3 regions of the Leuconostoc sp. XM4 genome follow, and region 3 is predicted to be linked to each of the others. Evidence: riboswitches for the same ligand, from Rfam matches in the RefSeq annotation. Region 3 holds a riboswitch; each other region holds the start of a gene.
What was found. Region 3 has a riboswitch for lysine ahead of lysA (diaminopimelate decarboxylase). Riboswitches for the same ligand answer to the same signal wherever they lie in the genome.
Positions count from the first base shown of each region.

Region 1: linked by a shared signal. The riboswitch ahead of RHP64_RS09190 (amino acid permease) and the one ahead of lysA (diaminopimelate decarboxylase) in region 3 are both predicted to bind lysine.
Region 2: linked by a shared signal. The riboswitch ahead of alr (alanine racemase) and the one ahead of lysA (diaminopimelate decarboxylase) in region 3 are both predicted to bind lysine.

Region 1 is NZ_CP134507.1:1,818,120-1,823,383, forward strand. It holds gene RHP64_RS09185 (universal stress protein) at 390-833, shown strand; gene RHP64_RS09190 (amino acid permease) at 890-2,329, opposite strand; lysine riboswitch at 2,403-2,570, opposite strand; gene RHP64_RS09195 (hypothetical protein) at 2,588-3,016, opposite strand; gene RHP64_RS09200 (LCP family protein) at 3,696-4,874, shown strand; gene RHP64_RS09205 (APC family permease) at 5,103-5,264, opposite strand, start outside.
Region 2 is NZ_CP134507.1:1,905,902-1,911,165, forward strand. It holds gene RHP64_RS09635 (YdcF family protein) at 1-507, opposite strand, end outside; gene RHP64_RS09640 (aspartate-semialdehyde dehydrogenase) at 595-1,689, opposite strand; gene alr (alanine racemase) at 1,699-2,811, opposite strand; lysine riboswitch at 2,910-3,078, opposite strand; gene RHP64_RS09650 (NAD(P)H-hydrate epimerase) at 3,204-3,869, shown strand; gene RHP64_RS09655 (Rrf2 family transcriptional regulator) at 3,954-4,406, opposite strand; gene RHP64_RS09660 (YhgE/Pip domain-containing protein) at 4,460-5,264, opposite strand, start outside.
Region 3 is NZ_CP134507.1:627,414-632,677, forward strand. It holds gene RHP64_RS03265 (amino acid permease) at 1-49, shown strand, start outside; gene RHP64_RS03270 (VTT domain-containing protein) at 172-846, shown strand; gene RHP64_RS03275 (hypothetical protein) at 884-1,429, shown strand; gene RHP64_RS03280 (fructosamine kinase family protein) at 1,613-2,455, shown strand; lysine riboswitch at 2,542-2,710, shown strand; gene lysA (diaminopimelate decarboxylase) at 2,794-4,086, shown strand; gene dapD (2,3,4,5-tetrahydropyridine-2,6-dicarboxylate N-acetyltransferase) at 4,088-4,789, shown strand; gene RHP64_RS03295 (N-acetyldiaminopimelate deacetylase) at 4,789-5,264, shown strand, end outside.

The DNA of each region.
Region 1 (5,264 bases), 850 kb from region 3:
AAGTCAAGTCTTTCAGTTAACGAGTTTTCGCGTTATAATACTATATGAATTCCTCAGATATACGCATTGCTACATCATCAGCTTTTTCCTTACAACTTTTATTTTCGGTTGGGAATTCAGGACTTAGAAGATATGCCCTTTCATTCGGTAATCTGACAATCTTGATGAACCATCCACCTCGATAATTTCGAGGAAAATCTGCGTAGCGATTAACGGTATCAATTGAGTGTTCCGGGCTAAGCCTGTGCGTCCACATTTGTGGGCGTTTTTTTGTATAAATTAAAACCAGTGTTTAATTAGGTTAAAGAACATACTATTAATTTTATTATGAAAGCGCTATACTAGAGATATAGAAGAACGCATTGCATATTGCAAGAAGGGATGTTATTATGACAGCAAATTATCATAGGATTTTAGTACCAATGGATGGATCAAAAGAATCTGAAGCTGCATTAACGCGCGCGATTGAACTGACCTTGGATGCTGGTGATGAAGGCATCTTGTCAATTTTAAACGTTATCGATACCCGTGCATTTCAAAATGTGGCTAGTTTTGACGATACAATGGTTGAAGCAGTTTCAGATGAAACGCGTAAAAGCTTAGAAAAATACAAAGCACAGGCAATTGAAGCTGGTGTTAAAAATGTCGATTATCTAATCGAATATGGTTCACCCAAGTCGTTAATCGCTAAAGATGTACCTAACGAAGTCAATGCTGATTTGATTGTTATTGGTGCAACTGGATTAAATGCTGTAGAACGTTTAGTTATTGGTTCTGTTACTGAATTCGTAACGAGATCTGCTAAAGTTGACGTCCTAGTAGTTCGCGGTTAAGTTATTGCTCATATAAAAAAGACACTACAATGATGTAGTGTCTTTTTTATATGTCTTTATTTATATTGTTTTAGATCAACATCTTTTAGAGCAATTAGCTTCGTTTTGTGAGAAACCTTGTACCAAAAGTATAAGATTACAAACAAAGGAACTGATAAGTAGGTCACAAATATTTTTTCCCAATTTAGATGGGCAAAACTGTCCGGATCCTGACCAATAATAACACCAATAGAAATCACTAGCGCAAATAGTGGACCGAATGGGAACCACTTAGCCTTGTATTTCAAATCAGACAGACTCTTTCCTTGCGCCACATAAGCTCTTCGGAAGCGATAATGAGAGATAGCAATGCCGACCCAAGCGATGAATCCAGTTAACCCAGAAGCATTGACCAGCCAAGTATAAGCAACTGATCCCCCTTTGGTGTTAGCAATAAATGCTAATAACCCAATCGCAGTAGTTAATACTAAGGCTGCAACTGGAACCCCTCTAGTTGAAAGCTTGGCAAAAATTTTAGGGGCATCCCCTTTACGCGCCATAGCGTACAACATACGTGTAGAAGCATATGAACCTGAATTTGCTGACGAAACAATTGACGTTAAGATAACTGCATTCATTAAACTAGCCGCAAAAGCAATTCCTGCGTTTTTAAATACGATTGTAAATGGTGAGACCGCAATGTTTTGTGTGGAAGAACTCAACAAGCGCGGATCTTTATAGTAAACCAGAGCGGAAATGACAAAAATTGCCAGAATATAAAACAATAAGATGCGCCAAAACACTTGATTTATCGCCTTGGGAACTGACTTATCAGGATCCTCTGCTTCTCCAGCAGTAATACCAATTAACTCAGTTCCTTGAAAAGAAAATCCAGCAACAACGAATACTGACAAGATAGCTTGAGGTCCACCAACAAATCCGTGATTACCGACCGACAAGTTCTTCATGACATTGATGTCAGAATGAATTACACCAAAAATAGTAGCCAGACCAACAATCAAGAAGGCAATAATAGTTACTACCTTAATCATCGACAACCAGAACTCAGCTTCTCCAAAAGTTCCAACTGAAAAAATATTAATTAAGAAGATAAGTAATAAAGCAATCGCGGAAAATATCCACCCTGGTGTATTTGGAAACCAAAATTCAGCCACCAAGCCAACTGCCACAATGTCGACAGCTAATGTTATAGCCCAATTAAACCAGTAGTTCCATCCCATGGCAAATCCCAATGCTGGGTCAACATATTTACCAGCATAGTCGGAAAATGAACCTGAAGTTGGTGAATAAGTAGCCATTTCACCCAGCGAAGTCATTAAGAAATAAACCATCACACCAATAGCTAAATAAGCGACAATAGCACCCAGAGGACCTGCTTGCGCAACAGTGGCTCCCGAAGCTACGAATAAGCCCGTTCCAATTGAACCACCTAATGCAATCATTGACACATGGCGCGTTTTTAAATTACGCTGTATGTGCCCTTTATGTTCAGACATAAAATCTCCTTCTCAAAATAAAAAAACCTCTCCTTAGCAAACAGGAAGAGGTTTAAAAAGTCATTATATAATCACTTTTCAAAGCGCACCGCATTTCTGCGACAGTCTAGCAACTCTTAATCACTAGCCCAAAGGTTATCTTGCCTGTTAACCCTTTCGGCAACCTTCCCTTTTACATGATTTCAACATCCTGGCGGACTCATTCATGTGACTCATGTTGGCTGCAACCTCTTTGACAATATGAAAATAATAACACACTTACACGCGCCCGTCAATTTCAAGTACCTTTTGCCAATGTCGCGCCCGTTTATAATATTGTTGTGCACTAAACTGCCACCAAAAATAACCAAAGGTAATTGCTCCCAAGCCACTAGTCAATGCCATATGATGAGATTGAATACGGGCTAACATAATTGATAACCAAAATAAACCAATTAAAATATTGATCATCACTTGAATTTTTCTCGACTTAACCAAATGTGGCATAATAATGACTAGCAGTAAGAGCAATTGCAACCACCACACCAACAATAAGTTAGGAATAGTTTCACCTATTTTAGGACCATCCTGCCAATGGATGCGCAAAATAATTGTAATAACCCATGTCAGCAACATCGCAACAAGTTGTGTAATGGCAAACCACCAGGCAGCAATTTTGTAATTTATTAAATAAAGAAATGCTACCATAACCGCTATCAATGGGATGACGACCCAATAATGGGAAAAAAGATTACCTAACCCTAAGTATAGGGGTATTTTCAACGATAAAATATTGTTTACTGCAAAATCTGTAGTCGCGTCCAGAACTTGCATAAATATCATATGAAATCTAACTTGAATACCTAAAAAAACAAAAATAATGCCAAAGGTAATGATTAAAATTTTTCTTAATTTATCCGGTGGAATTAACATTGTTTATAATTGTGATGATACGGATAAGCATATTCAATATGCTCAATTGACCCCGCTTGCTCACATTCTCCCAAATATTAAATTTCTACAAACTCATTTGCTTATAGCTCTTAATAATTGTAGCATTATATGAGATATAATTATAAAAAAAAGCTGATATGGTTAAAATTTAATCTTGACTTTAACTTGGTCCGATATCATTACTATCAGTTGGTTTTTTGCCGATATTTTTAGTCGTGCCCTTAAATATCTATACATGGCAGATGAATTATTGCTAGATGAATAATCTCAAAATATGGTGAGAACACTGGTTACTATTTTTTGATTGATCGTTAGTTTCAAGCCTTTTGCCTTTGTTGCCCAAAAATGGTAGTATATCGATAAAACTCGGTAGCTGTCTTTATTATCTTACAAACCGCCATATTTCATTGGCCAAAACAATCGAGAGACCGTTATGAAAAAAAATAAACAAACTGCAGTTAAGTCCAGAATTGATCGCTATTCAAAAAGTAGTCACAGACTACGAAATATTATCTTGCTTATTGTCGGTCTCTTACTTATCGTGTCAGGCACATTTGCTTGGATGGCTATCCATAATACTAAATCAGCAATTGATAAAACATACAAGAGCAGTGGCGTCACTAAATCCCGAAACGTCTCAAGCGTTGTTCAAAGTGGAAAGCCCTTGTCTATTTTGTTATTTGGAACGGATACCGGTGAATTAGGACGTACATACAAAGGACGTACCGATTCAATGATGTTGCTTCTTGTTAACCCCAAGACAAAAAAAACAACAATGATTTCTATCCCTCGTGATGCAATGGTTTCTATTCCGGGGTACGAAAGTACTTTCCCTCAAAAAATAAATGCAGCCTACGCCTATGGTTCAACGGCAACTGCCATTAAAACTGTAGAATCTTACTTAAACATTCCTATTGATTTTTATGCCTTAGTTAATATGTCCGGCTTGGAAAAAATGGTTACTCAAGTTGGGGGAATTTCTGTTAAGTCCCCCATTGACTTCACTTATAGTCAGGAAACAGCCCATGCTTACGGTGCAAACCTATACCGTTTCCACAAGGGAAGCACAGGCTATGAACATTCTGATGATAATGGGGTCACTTGGTCGGCAACCAAACACGTCATGACTGGTGATGCAGCCCTTGCATTCTCGCGCATGCGTTACGATGATCCAGATGGTGACTATGGGCGTCAAAAACGTCAACGATTGGTATTAGAGGGTTTGATCAAAAAGTCAGCTAATGTTTCAAGTTTGTTAAATACAAAGTTTATGAATACAATGAGTTCAAATGTTCAAACTGATTTGTCATTTGGAGATATAACGACAATTGCTAGCAAATACATTAATGCAGCGAAAAATATTGTCACCGAGCATATTCAGGGTGTCAGCACGAGTTATCCTGATTCTGAAGGGAACAACGTTTCATATGAAGTTGTCACTCAAAAAGAAAAGCAACGCGTTACTAACTTAGCTCGTAAAGCACTTGGCTTAAAGCACGCTTCCACCGGTTCAGCATATGGTGGTGACATACCAAGTTCTCTACAAACAATAGCTGATTCTCTTCGACCAGCAGATGATGAATCAACAGATTCTGATGATTCTTCAAATTAAATAAAAAGACGCCTTTAAAGGCGTCTTTTTTACGTTTTTTATTTATCTATGAAATGACCGTCGCATTGCGAACAACTAAAGGACTAAAACATCTCATTTGAAAATTAAGGGATTGAAGAGGAGCACATATGATACTATTGCTATGTCAGTTCTTCGCTCAATCATATATATTTCTGTCCGATTTAATCAAACTAATAGCATTCTATTAGATCAATATTTACAAATACTTTACTCCTTATTCGTGCGGCGAGATAAGAATATATAAACAGGGTAACCAACAGCGACAATTGCTATAGAAATTATTACACCAGACAAATCGTGCATAATCTCAGAGATTTCAACATAGAGTGAACCACAAATAGCGACGATTGGTATCCAAGGATACAGCGG
Region 2 (5,264 bases), 760 kb from region 3:
GACAACAATCGGACCACGGATTGGTCGTTTAACCACCAATCCATACAAGATACTACTGCTAATAAACTGTAAAAATTGCCAAAGAACGTACAGTGACAACCATGGGATAACAACGAGAATGGGTTTTAAAGATATTGAAAACCCATCATTCAGAAGCCAAATGCCAATATCAGCACTAGCATACACAAGCAACACTAGTGGGAAAACTAACTGCTGTAGGCTATGTTGCCATTTACGCCAACTTTGAAAACTGTGATAGGCCAGTGTAATCACCAAAAACAGACCCGCAATATTCCCCCATTTAACGAACAGCTTAGCTTCATTAATTATATGAACAACTGATATACTTGGAAACTGAATCACCTGCAGACCAATAAATAAAAAAATCACAATAATCAATACATAAAATCCCAGTCGTAAACTTGCTGGGTTAATCCTGATTTGATGCCAAAGTAGCCAAGAAAACATACTTATAGCTAAAGTTAAAATTGTTAGAATTGCTATCATAAAGCTATTGTAACACGTTGCTTTTACACACAGTTGTGCCACCGCTTTTTGAGATATAAAAAGAGCGCTGAACGCTCTTAAAAAAATTTATGCTGTGATAAACTTATTTGCTGCGTCTTCTGGGACTCTGACCAAGTCTAAGTCAACAAGACGTTCTGCAATTTGCACTGTATTCCAAGCAGCACCTTTAAGCAGGTTATCTGAGACAACCCACATATGGAAACTATCATCATTTTCCAAATCGGGACGCACACGGCCGACGAATGTTTCGCGTTTTCCTTCGGCATTAATTGGCTGTGGGTACAACTGTTCCTTTGGATTGTCTTCCAAAACAACACCTGGGGCTTCACTCAGAATCGCTTGAATATCAGCGGCTGTCGCTCCTGATCCGGCATCCGTTTCAAAATAAACAGTCTCGCCATGACCAATAGGAACAGGTACCCGGACCGCTGTTGCTGTCACTTTAACTGCTTTAGAATTTTTATCACCGAACATAATTTTTTTAGTCTCATGAATCATCTTCCATTCTTCATGAGTGTAACCGTCTTCTTCAAAAACATCTATTTGTGGCAGTAAATTATAAGCTAGGGGATAATGATGCTTAGCACTTTTAACCGGCAAAATCTCAGCATGCATTTCTTTACCAGCATTGTGGGCATCAGTTTCTGAAACTAGCTCTTGCCATGCAGATTGTCCCGCACCAGAAGCAGCTTGATAAGTTGACACGATAACACGTGTCAAACCATATTTAGCTTTAATGGGCGCTAGAGCAACAACCATTTGAATCGTTGAACAGTTAGGGTTGGCAATAATTCCTTGGTGTTGTTTCAAATCTGCTTCATTAACTTCAGGAACAATTAACGGGACATCATCATTCATTCGCCATTGGCTTGAATTATCAACAACCACAGCGCCGCGTTTCACAGCTTCGGGTGCAAATCGTGCTGAAACTGAACCACCACCGCTAGCCAAAACTAAATCAACCCCATCAAAACTTTCTGGAGTTGCTTCCTCAACAACCACGTCTGTACCTTTAAATTGAAGTGTCTTACCTGCTGAACGTGACGAAGCAAGCAATTTTATATTCTTCACGGGAATCGTTGATTGCTCTAATTGTTCAATAAGTCGTGTGCCCACAGCACCTGTTGCGCCAAGAATGGCAACACTATATTCTCTAGTCATTATCTTCTCCTAATCTACTAAAATACGATGTATTCTATCTTGTAGTCCTGTTGTGATTTCCCAGGGCGCCAAACCTGCAAACTGTGCAACGTCCTCGATTGTATTCTCTAAGTCTCCATCTTGACCAATAAAGGTTACCGTTGTACCTTCTGGATATTCACGAGGCAAACGTATCATTAACTGATCCATTGCTACTTGCCCTACAATAGGGGCGTATTGACCGTCAATAATAACCTTAAATCCCATTAATTTGCGTAGCCAACCATCCCCATAACCAATAGGAACAGTGCCTATCCACTCGTTTTGAGTTGTCGTATATTTGTGTGAATAACTAATACCTTCACCAGCAGGTAAGCGTTTAACAAAATTTACCTCGCTCCGAAGGGCCATGACGGGTTTCAGGTTACGTCCATCTGCTAGTTCACCACGAGAGGGCTCAATCCCATAAAGCACCGTTCCTACGCGGACAACCTCATGGGGAACCTCTTCTGCGTGATACATTGCAGCACCCGAATTAGCAACATGATAATACTTTGGTTTTGGCAAGTCATCCGTCAATTGATGCCAACGTGTTAATTGCTTTTGGAAGTACCTGGTATCTGATGAATCAGATTCGGCAAAGTGCGTCGATAGTCCAACATATTCAAACTTATTAGCATGATCCAAAACAAACTGTATCGCTTTCGCTAAAGTTTCACGATCTCTAAACCCAATTCTACCCATGCCAGTATCGATACCTAGTGTAACAGGTAATCGCTGTTCACCAGTTAACTGATGTTCTGCTTTCTCCAGCCAGTCCAATGAAACAACAGTTGCCATGATATGCTGGACAGCCATTAGTTCAACATACTTTACCTGTGAAATACCTAAAATTAAAATTGGTGCGGTTATGCGCTCATGCCGCAGTGCAATAGCTTCATCAAGAACAGCTACACCTAAGCCATAAATACCTCCTGCCACAGCAGCTTGAGCCATAGGAATCAAACCAAATCCATAGGCATTTGACTTAACGGTCAAAAAGACTTTGTCTGCACCTGATACATTTTTAACGGTCGTTATATTATGTTCAACAGCGCTCTTGGAAACTTCAAGACGTGTTGGACGTGTTATTGCCTCTACCATATGTTAGCCCATTCACAGATATTCTATGAATGCATACCTCCTCTATTAAAAAATCCACAGCGCACAAGTAGCAGCCATGGATCCCAATTAATTGCAATCTATAACATAGCACCCCGCTTACGCGACAGTCCAACGATTTTTCACCGATTGGCCCAGCTACTTGGTGTCACAGCACCAATGCTTCGGCTACATCCCCTTTAACCTGTTTCATTGTGCCTGTAAGCACTCCGCAAGCGACTAATGTCAGCAGCAACCTCTATGATTCTTAAATTGTTATTATTGTATTCTAATTTTTTTTATTTGTCAAATTCAATATTTTTACGCTTGTTTGATTGATAACACTGTCAAATCACCGTATAATGAATTTAATAACTTATGAAATGATGGGAACTATGACGCGACTTGTTACAGCTACAGAAATGCAGCAAATAGATAATTACACGATTGAGACTATTGGTATGCCACAGGATGTATTAATTGAACGGGCCGCAATGGCAGTGCTTGATGTTATCGGCGCCGGTAGATTCGATTTGAGTCATGTGTTAGTACTAGCTGGTCTTGGTAATAATGGTGCTGACGGCGTAGCAATCGCTCGTCTCTTGTACGCTCAAGGCGTAAATGTCTCATTACAATTTGTCGGAAACGTTAGCCGTGCGAAAGACAGTGTGAAACGGCAACTGGCAATCATTGAAAAGCATGGCTTAGTTCGTTCTGAAAAAAGTGACTTTAATGAGGCAACTTTAATTATTGATGCGATATTTGGAGTTGGATTGAACAACGTTCTACCTGAAGGCTTACAAAAAATGATTAAAGCGGCCAACCACATTGATAAACCTGTCATTGCTGTTGATGTTCCTACTGGTATTGATGCAACAACGGGAGAGGTACGTGGCGCTGCTCTTAAAGCTCATACTACAGTCACTTTCGGCTTCACAAAGGTTGGTTTAACGCAACAGAATGGTTGTTACCTTTCCGGAAATGTTATTTTAAAAGATGTCGGGATGCTTATTCCAGATGATTTTGAATTCAGTTTACAGGAGACGCTACCTGTTGCATAGAATATAATACTTCACAATATAAAAACAGTTTATTAATGCCAACCTGGCATTAATAAACTGTTTTTTTAGTCAATATGTGTCACTTCATCGCCAATCAACAATTTCTTCTCCTTCTTTAGCAAACAATAACAAATCAGCAATTGATGTACGTTTTAACCGTTTCTTAAAATCTTTTTCTGCTTCATAGACAATAGATAGAACTTCTTTTGTTCCTTCAGCGACAGCAGTTTTGGCAGGAAACACGCGATCTGCCAATTGGGTAGAATGAATAAAGCTATCTTCTCCTTCAATCGCCTCATAAACATCCAATAACGTAATATCATTGGTATTACGAGCCAATTTGAAACCACCTTCCTTACTAGCGATCGCTTTTATTAAATTTGCAACAACTAATTTGCGCATTGTTTTTTTTAAGTACGATTCAGATACTTCTAAATGTTCACTTAAAACATGACTTTTAACAGGTAAGCCATCTTTTTGCAAAGCTAACATAACCAAGACAACCAAACTTTGTTCAACTGCACTAGACATTTTCATTTATTTTTCCAACTTCATTTCTTTATGTACGCAGTCTGCCGACTGCTTTTAAATTAATGCTTAAAAGTTAACTGATTATGGTTTAATTTCATTTGGTACACAAACCATGTTAGTACCATTGATATCACTCCTAAGGATAACAATACAGTTAAGTCTGATGCAACACTGCCACCCATAGAAATTGTTTCGCGGAAGGCATGGACAGAGTAACTCATTGGCATCCATGGATGAATTGCCTCAAAAAAACTGTTTGACAACTCAATAGGATAAGATCCTGCACTAGCACTCAGTTGTAATACCATCAAAACCAGCATAATCCCTGACCCTAGTTTACCAATTAGCACGTTAAACAAGACAACAAACTGATTGAACCCAAAGGATGCTGCTAAGGCTACAACAAATGTCATCGCTGGCCGCTGCGCTTCCATGCCATCCACTAAGAAGAGTAATCCAGTCATAATCAGTGCTTGTCCAATAAAAACTGGCGCATTAATTAACTGCTTATTAGCCCACCATGTGAAACCATTTTTTGGCTTTTTAGAAACCGTCATGAAATCAAATATGGTCGTAAATGTGATCATACCAACAAATAGCCCAACAGACATCATATATGGCGCCATTCCGGTTCCATTGTTAGGAACCTTTGATAAATTAGATGATTTTTGCTTGACTGGCTGTGATAATGCTACCACATTTGATTTCTTATTGTGTATGGCTGACAATTTCACAGCACCATCAGCTAATTTATTCGCTAAAGTGGTTGCACCAGTACCTGCCTGCTGTAAGGCCTCACTAGCTTGATTTTCACCAGTAAGTAACTGTGTCGTGCCATCATTTAATTGCGAAACACTACTATTA
Region 3 (5,264 bases):
GTTTGGCTGTATTTCAATGAGACAACCAAAACAGGCATTAAATAAGTAAGTTACCGTAATTTTTCTGGTTAGAAGGCAATTAAAATCGCAATAGGGATGAAAAGGTATATTTTAATATGACATGCTCACATGTGTGGTAAAATATTACTATTCGTACTTTAGGGGAACTTTATGTCATTTCTAATTGATTTTATTTTGCACATTGATGTCCATATTGGTAATCTTGTGCAAGCGTTCGGTTTATGGACGTATTTGATTTTATTTGCAGTGATTTTCATTGAAACTGGTAGTGTGATTATGCCGTTTCTACCTGGAGATTCACTGTTGTTTGCTGCAGGAGCTATTGCTGCTACGCCTGCTGGGCTAAATGCCGGACTTAATCATTGGGTATTTATGATTGTATTCTTCTTAGCAGCTGTTATTGGTGACTCAGTCAATTTTTGGATTGGTCGTACAGGTGGTTATAAAATTTTACATCATCGTTTCTTTGGTCGTTTCATTAAAGAACAACATATCAAAGAAGCTGAAGCTTTCTTTGAAAAGCGTGGTGCTGCGGCAATAATCATTGGGCGATACATGCCGATTGTCCGCACATTTGTACCGTTTGTGGCTGGTATCAGCCAATTTTCATACAAACATTTCCTACGTAATAGTTTGATTGCTGCGTTCTCTTGGAGTTTAATTGCAACCGGTGCTGGTTATATGTTCGGAAATATTCCATTTGTTAAAGCACACTTTTCTGTAATTATTTTGGGTATTGCGTTGGTCACATTAATGCCAACAATCATTGGTGTCGTTCGTTCAGCAATGGTTGCAAAGAAACAGAAAAAAATAATGTCGAAATAACCGCCATTCATGGCGGTTTTTCTGTATAATTATAACTATGAATAACTTAAAAAAACTACAAGAATTAACTAAAATTTCAACAATAGAGATTGCTGATGCACTAGATGTTGAAGTTGAAACTGTTGAAGCATGGCAAAATGAAGAAAAAGTACCCAGTGTGAGTGATTTTGAGGCATTAAGTGGCATCTTCTCTTCTCAATTGGATGCTCAAGGAAGCGACTCTCAATCCAGCAAGCATCCAATCCACATTCGTTTATCTGTGGATTATCTATTGAACCTAGGAATAACACTTTCAGATTGGATTACTTTAAAGTGGGCCTTTGAAGGTCAGTGGAATAATGATCAGTTAGCCATCGGATTTTTTTCTAATAATCAATTAGTACGTGTTATTAGCACTGAAAGTGAATTTTCGGATGCTTTTGCAGGCTATCTGATTTTACAAACTGAAGGTGAGTTTGAACCATATATTGATGAATTTGATAATGATAGGGAATACGATTGGCGTTTGTTGCGTTTGAACGATGAAAAATTTGTGGATGTAACTAACGATTTAATTGCAGCCAATTTACCAGTCATCAGCTAACAGTAGAGAAGTACACAAAGTAGTGACGTCTGTATAATATTATGATACACTACAATCAGATGATAATACCTGTGAGACAATTGAATAAATTTGTCGATAATAAGGGTATTATTTTGCCAAAAACACAGTTTTCGTAATGAAAATTGTGTTTTTTTGTTCCGATAATAAATTTTGGAGGATAATATGGACTTAGGCAACGATTTTGTTACTCGTTTGGGACTTGAAAAACCACACGACTTAGAAAAGGTACGTGGTGGCGACATTAACGAGGCGTTTTCAATCTATTCGAATAACCAGCGCTATTTTTTAAAGATTCAACAAAATGCTCAAGCAAGTTTTTTTGATCATGAAGTTGCTGGCTTGAAGGCTTTGGGGGAAGTGGTGACTGTGCCAGCCGTTTTAGCACAGGGACAGTTACAAGGGCACGCCTACTTAGTCTTGACGTGGATTAATCAAGGAAATGGGTCACAACAAGAATTAGCAAAGTCGCTGGTTAAAATGCACCAAGCTACAGCGCCAAAGTTTGGATTTGATAGTGATAACTTAGTAGATTTTGTGCCTAAAAATAATACTTGGCAATCTTCTTGGGCTGAATTCTTTGTGAAACAACGCTTGGATCCGCTAATGGCACAAGCGCAAAAAAATAATTTTTGGCTTACCCAACGTGGTGATCACTATAGTAAATTACGTGAAACAATATTAAATGATAATCACGCGCAAACAGTTCAACCATCACTACTGCATGGTGATTTCTGGGCAGGAAACTTTATGTTTAACGATCAAGGTAAGCCTGTATTTATTGATCCTAACGTGTTCTACGGTGATCGGGAATATGATTTGGCGATTTCAAGAGTGTTTGCCGGCTTTAGTCCGTCATTTTATAATCAATATATGCAAGAATGGCCATTGGATGATGGCTGGCAAAAACGTGAAAAATGGTATGAGTTTTATTATATACTAATTCACTTTACACGCTTTGGTGATATTTATGCACCGCGGATGAACAAATTATTAACGTCTTTTTAAAATCACATGATTGCTAGCAAAGAATTAGACGAAAAAACCTTGACATTCAATAATGATTCAGTCATAATAATGACAGAATAAAAATTATTTCACATAGAGGTCGCGATTGACAATACACTTACCGGAGTTGCTGTAGCAATTGATAGTAAGCTTAGGGGATATCGCCGAAATCAAGGGTGTCTACAAATGACCTTGATTGGGCTAATAGTTAAGAGCTATTAGACTGTCGCAGAGATGCGGTGAGCTATGGAAACTGTCAAAAATGCTAACAATGCCCTTTGATAAGTCCGTTTTGCGAACCTATCAAAGGGTTTTTTTGTGTAATTCAAGGGGAAATGATGACGTATCCAATAAATGAAAAGCAACATCTGACAGTTGATGGTGTTGATACAATCGAACTGGCAAAGACATATGGCACGCCGTTAGCAGTTTACGATGTAACACTTATTCGTAAGACAATGAGAGCGTTTAAGCGTATCTTTGAACAAGAAAATGTCCCATATGTAGTGAGTTATGCTGGTAAAGCTTTTGCTACTAAAGCAATTTATCAGGTGGCAGCTCAAGAAAATATTCACGCTGATGTCGTGTCTGGTGGGGAATTATACACAGCAATTAAAGCTGATTTTCCAACTCAGCATCTTAGTTTTAATGGTAATAATAAGAGTTATGATGAACTTGTGATGGCCGTTGAAAATGGTGTGGGAACAATTATTGTTGATAATTTTCTTGAGTTACAGATACTGTCAGAAATTACGGCGGAAAAAAATGTTATTCAAGATATTTTACTACGTATTTCACCAGGAATTTCAGCTCATACTCATGAATTTATTAGTACTGGTCAACAAGATAGTAAATTTGGCTTTGATTTACAAACAGGTCAAGCGAAGCAGGCCTATGATATTGCAATAAAAGATAACCATCTTCATTTGCGTGGCTTACATGCGCATATTGGATCTCAAATATTTGATGTGACTGGATTTGAGAAAAATGCAGCACTATTAGCAGATACTGCTTACTCATGGGGATGGCAACCAGAAGTCATTAATACTGGCGGTGGATTTGGTATTCGTTATACTGATGAGGATCAACCTTTGCCAGAAAGCGAGTTTGCGGATGCTATTATCCGTGTTTTGAAAGAAAAGGCTACACAGTACGATTGGGCAATGCCAGAAATATGGATTGAACCTGGTCGTTCGATTGTCGGACCAGCCGGACAAACCCTATATACAGTTGGGTCGCGTAAGGATATTCCGGGAATTAGAAATTACTTGGCTGTAGATGGTGGTATGGGAGATAATATTCGTCCAGCACTTTATCAAGCAAATTACGAAGCGGTTTTAGCCAATCAACCAAATGCTAAAAGTGAAGAAATTGTGCGGATTGCTGGTAAATATTGTGAGTCAGGTGACGTATTGGTTTGGCAGGAAGAATTACCGGCGACAAAACCTGGTGACATTTTATCTGTGCTTGCAACAGGTGCGTACGGGTATGCAATGGCTTCAAATTATAACCGAAATCCACGACCGGCCGTTGTCTTCGTGGAAAATGGTCAACATCAAGTCGTTGTTGAACGTGAAACTTTTGAACACATGATCAGTTTAGATCAGGATTATACTCTAGGAGATAAATAACATGGCTGAAAACGAAGCACAAAAACTAATTAATTTCATTGCAAATGCAAAAAAAATTACCCCAGTAAAAGTTACATATAAAGGCACATTGGCAACTGAAGTACCAGATACTGTGCAACAATTTGGAAATGAGTCATTTGGACAATTAATTGGCGACTGGTCTGAAATTGAATTGTTAATTAAGAATCTACCATCAGAAGATGTATTTATTGAAAATGATTCACGTAACTCTGCCGTTCCTTTGCTTGATAAAAAAGAAATTAATGCTCGCATTGAACCAGGTGCCATTATTCGCGATCAAGTTGAAATTGGTGACAATGCGGTGATTATGTTGGGCGCAGTGATTAATATTGGTGCAGAGATTGGTGCTAACACAATGATTGATATGGGTGCTGTACTTGGCGGCCGTGCCATTGTTGGTGAAAATTCTCATATTGGTGCTGGCGCGGTATTAGCTGGTGTGATTGAGCCAGCATCTGCCCAACCTGTTCGTATCGGAAATAACGTTCTAGTTGGCGCTAATGCCGTCGTTATTGAAGGCGTACAGGTCGGTGACGGCGCAGTAGTTGCGGCTGGAGCGATTGTCACAAAGGATGTACCAGCCAATACAGTAGTTGCGGGTGTTCCTGCAAAAGTCATTAAGGAGATTGATTCGAAGACGCAACAAAAGACTGCGTTAATTGACGCATTGCGAGGCTTATAATGCCAGTTAGTGAAGAAGATTTGAAAACCTATCGGCGTGACTTACATAAAATTCCAGAACTTGCTTTAGCGGAATTTAAAACGCATCGTTATTTGTTAGAAAAGATTCAATCTTGGCAAACTAATTTTATGACAATACGTCAAGTAGAAGAATTACCTACGGCATTGCTTGTGAAATTTTCTGGGACTGACCCAAGCCGGACGGTAGGATATCGTGCTGATATTGACGCGCTACCAGTTACAGAAGATACTGGATTGCCATTTGAATCAACACATAAAGGTGTTATGCATGCATGTGGTCATGATGTTCACATGTCTTTAGCTTTGGGATTAGTTCAGTATTTTAGTGAGCATCAACCTAAAGACAATTTAATTGTCTTTTTCCAACCGGCTGAAGAGTCAAAAAGTGGTGGCAAATTAGCGGTTGATTTAGGAATCTTTGAAGGTGAGTGGCATCCTGATGAATTTTACGGCAT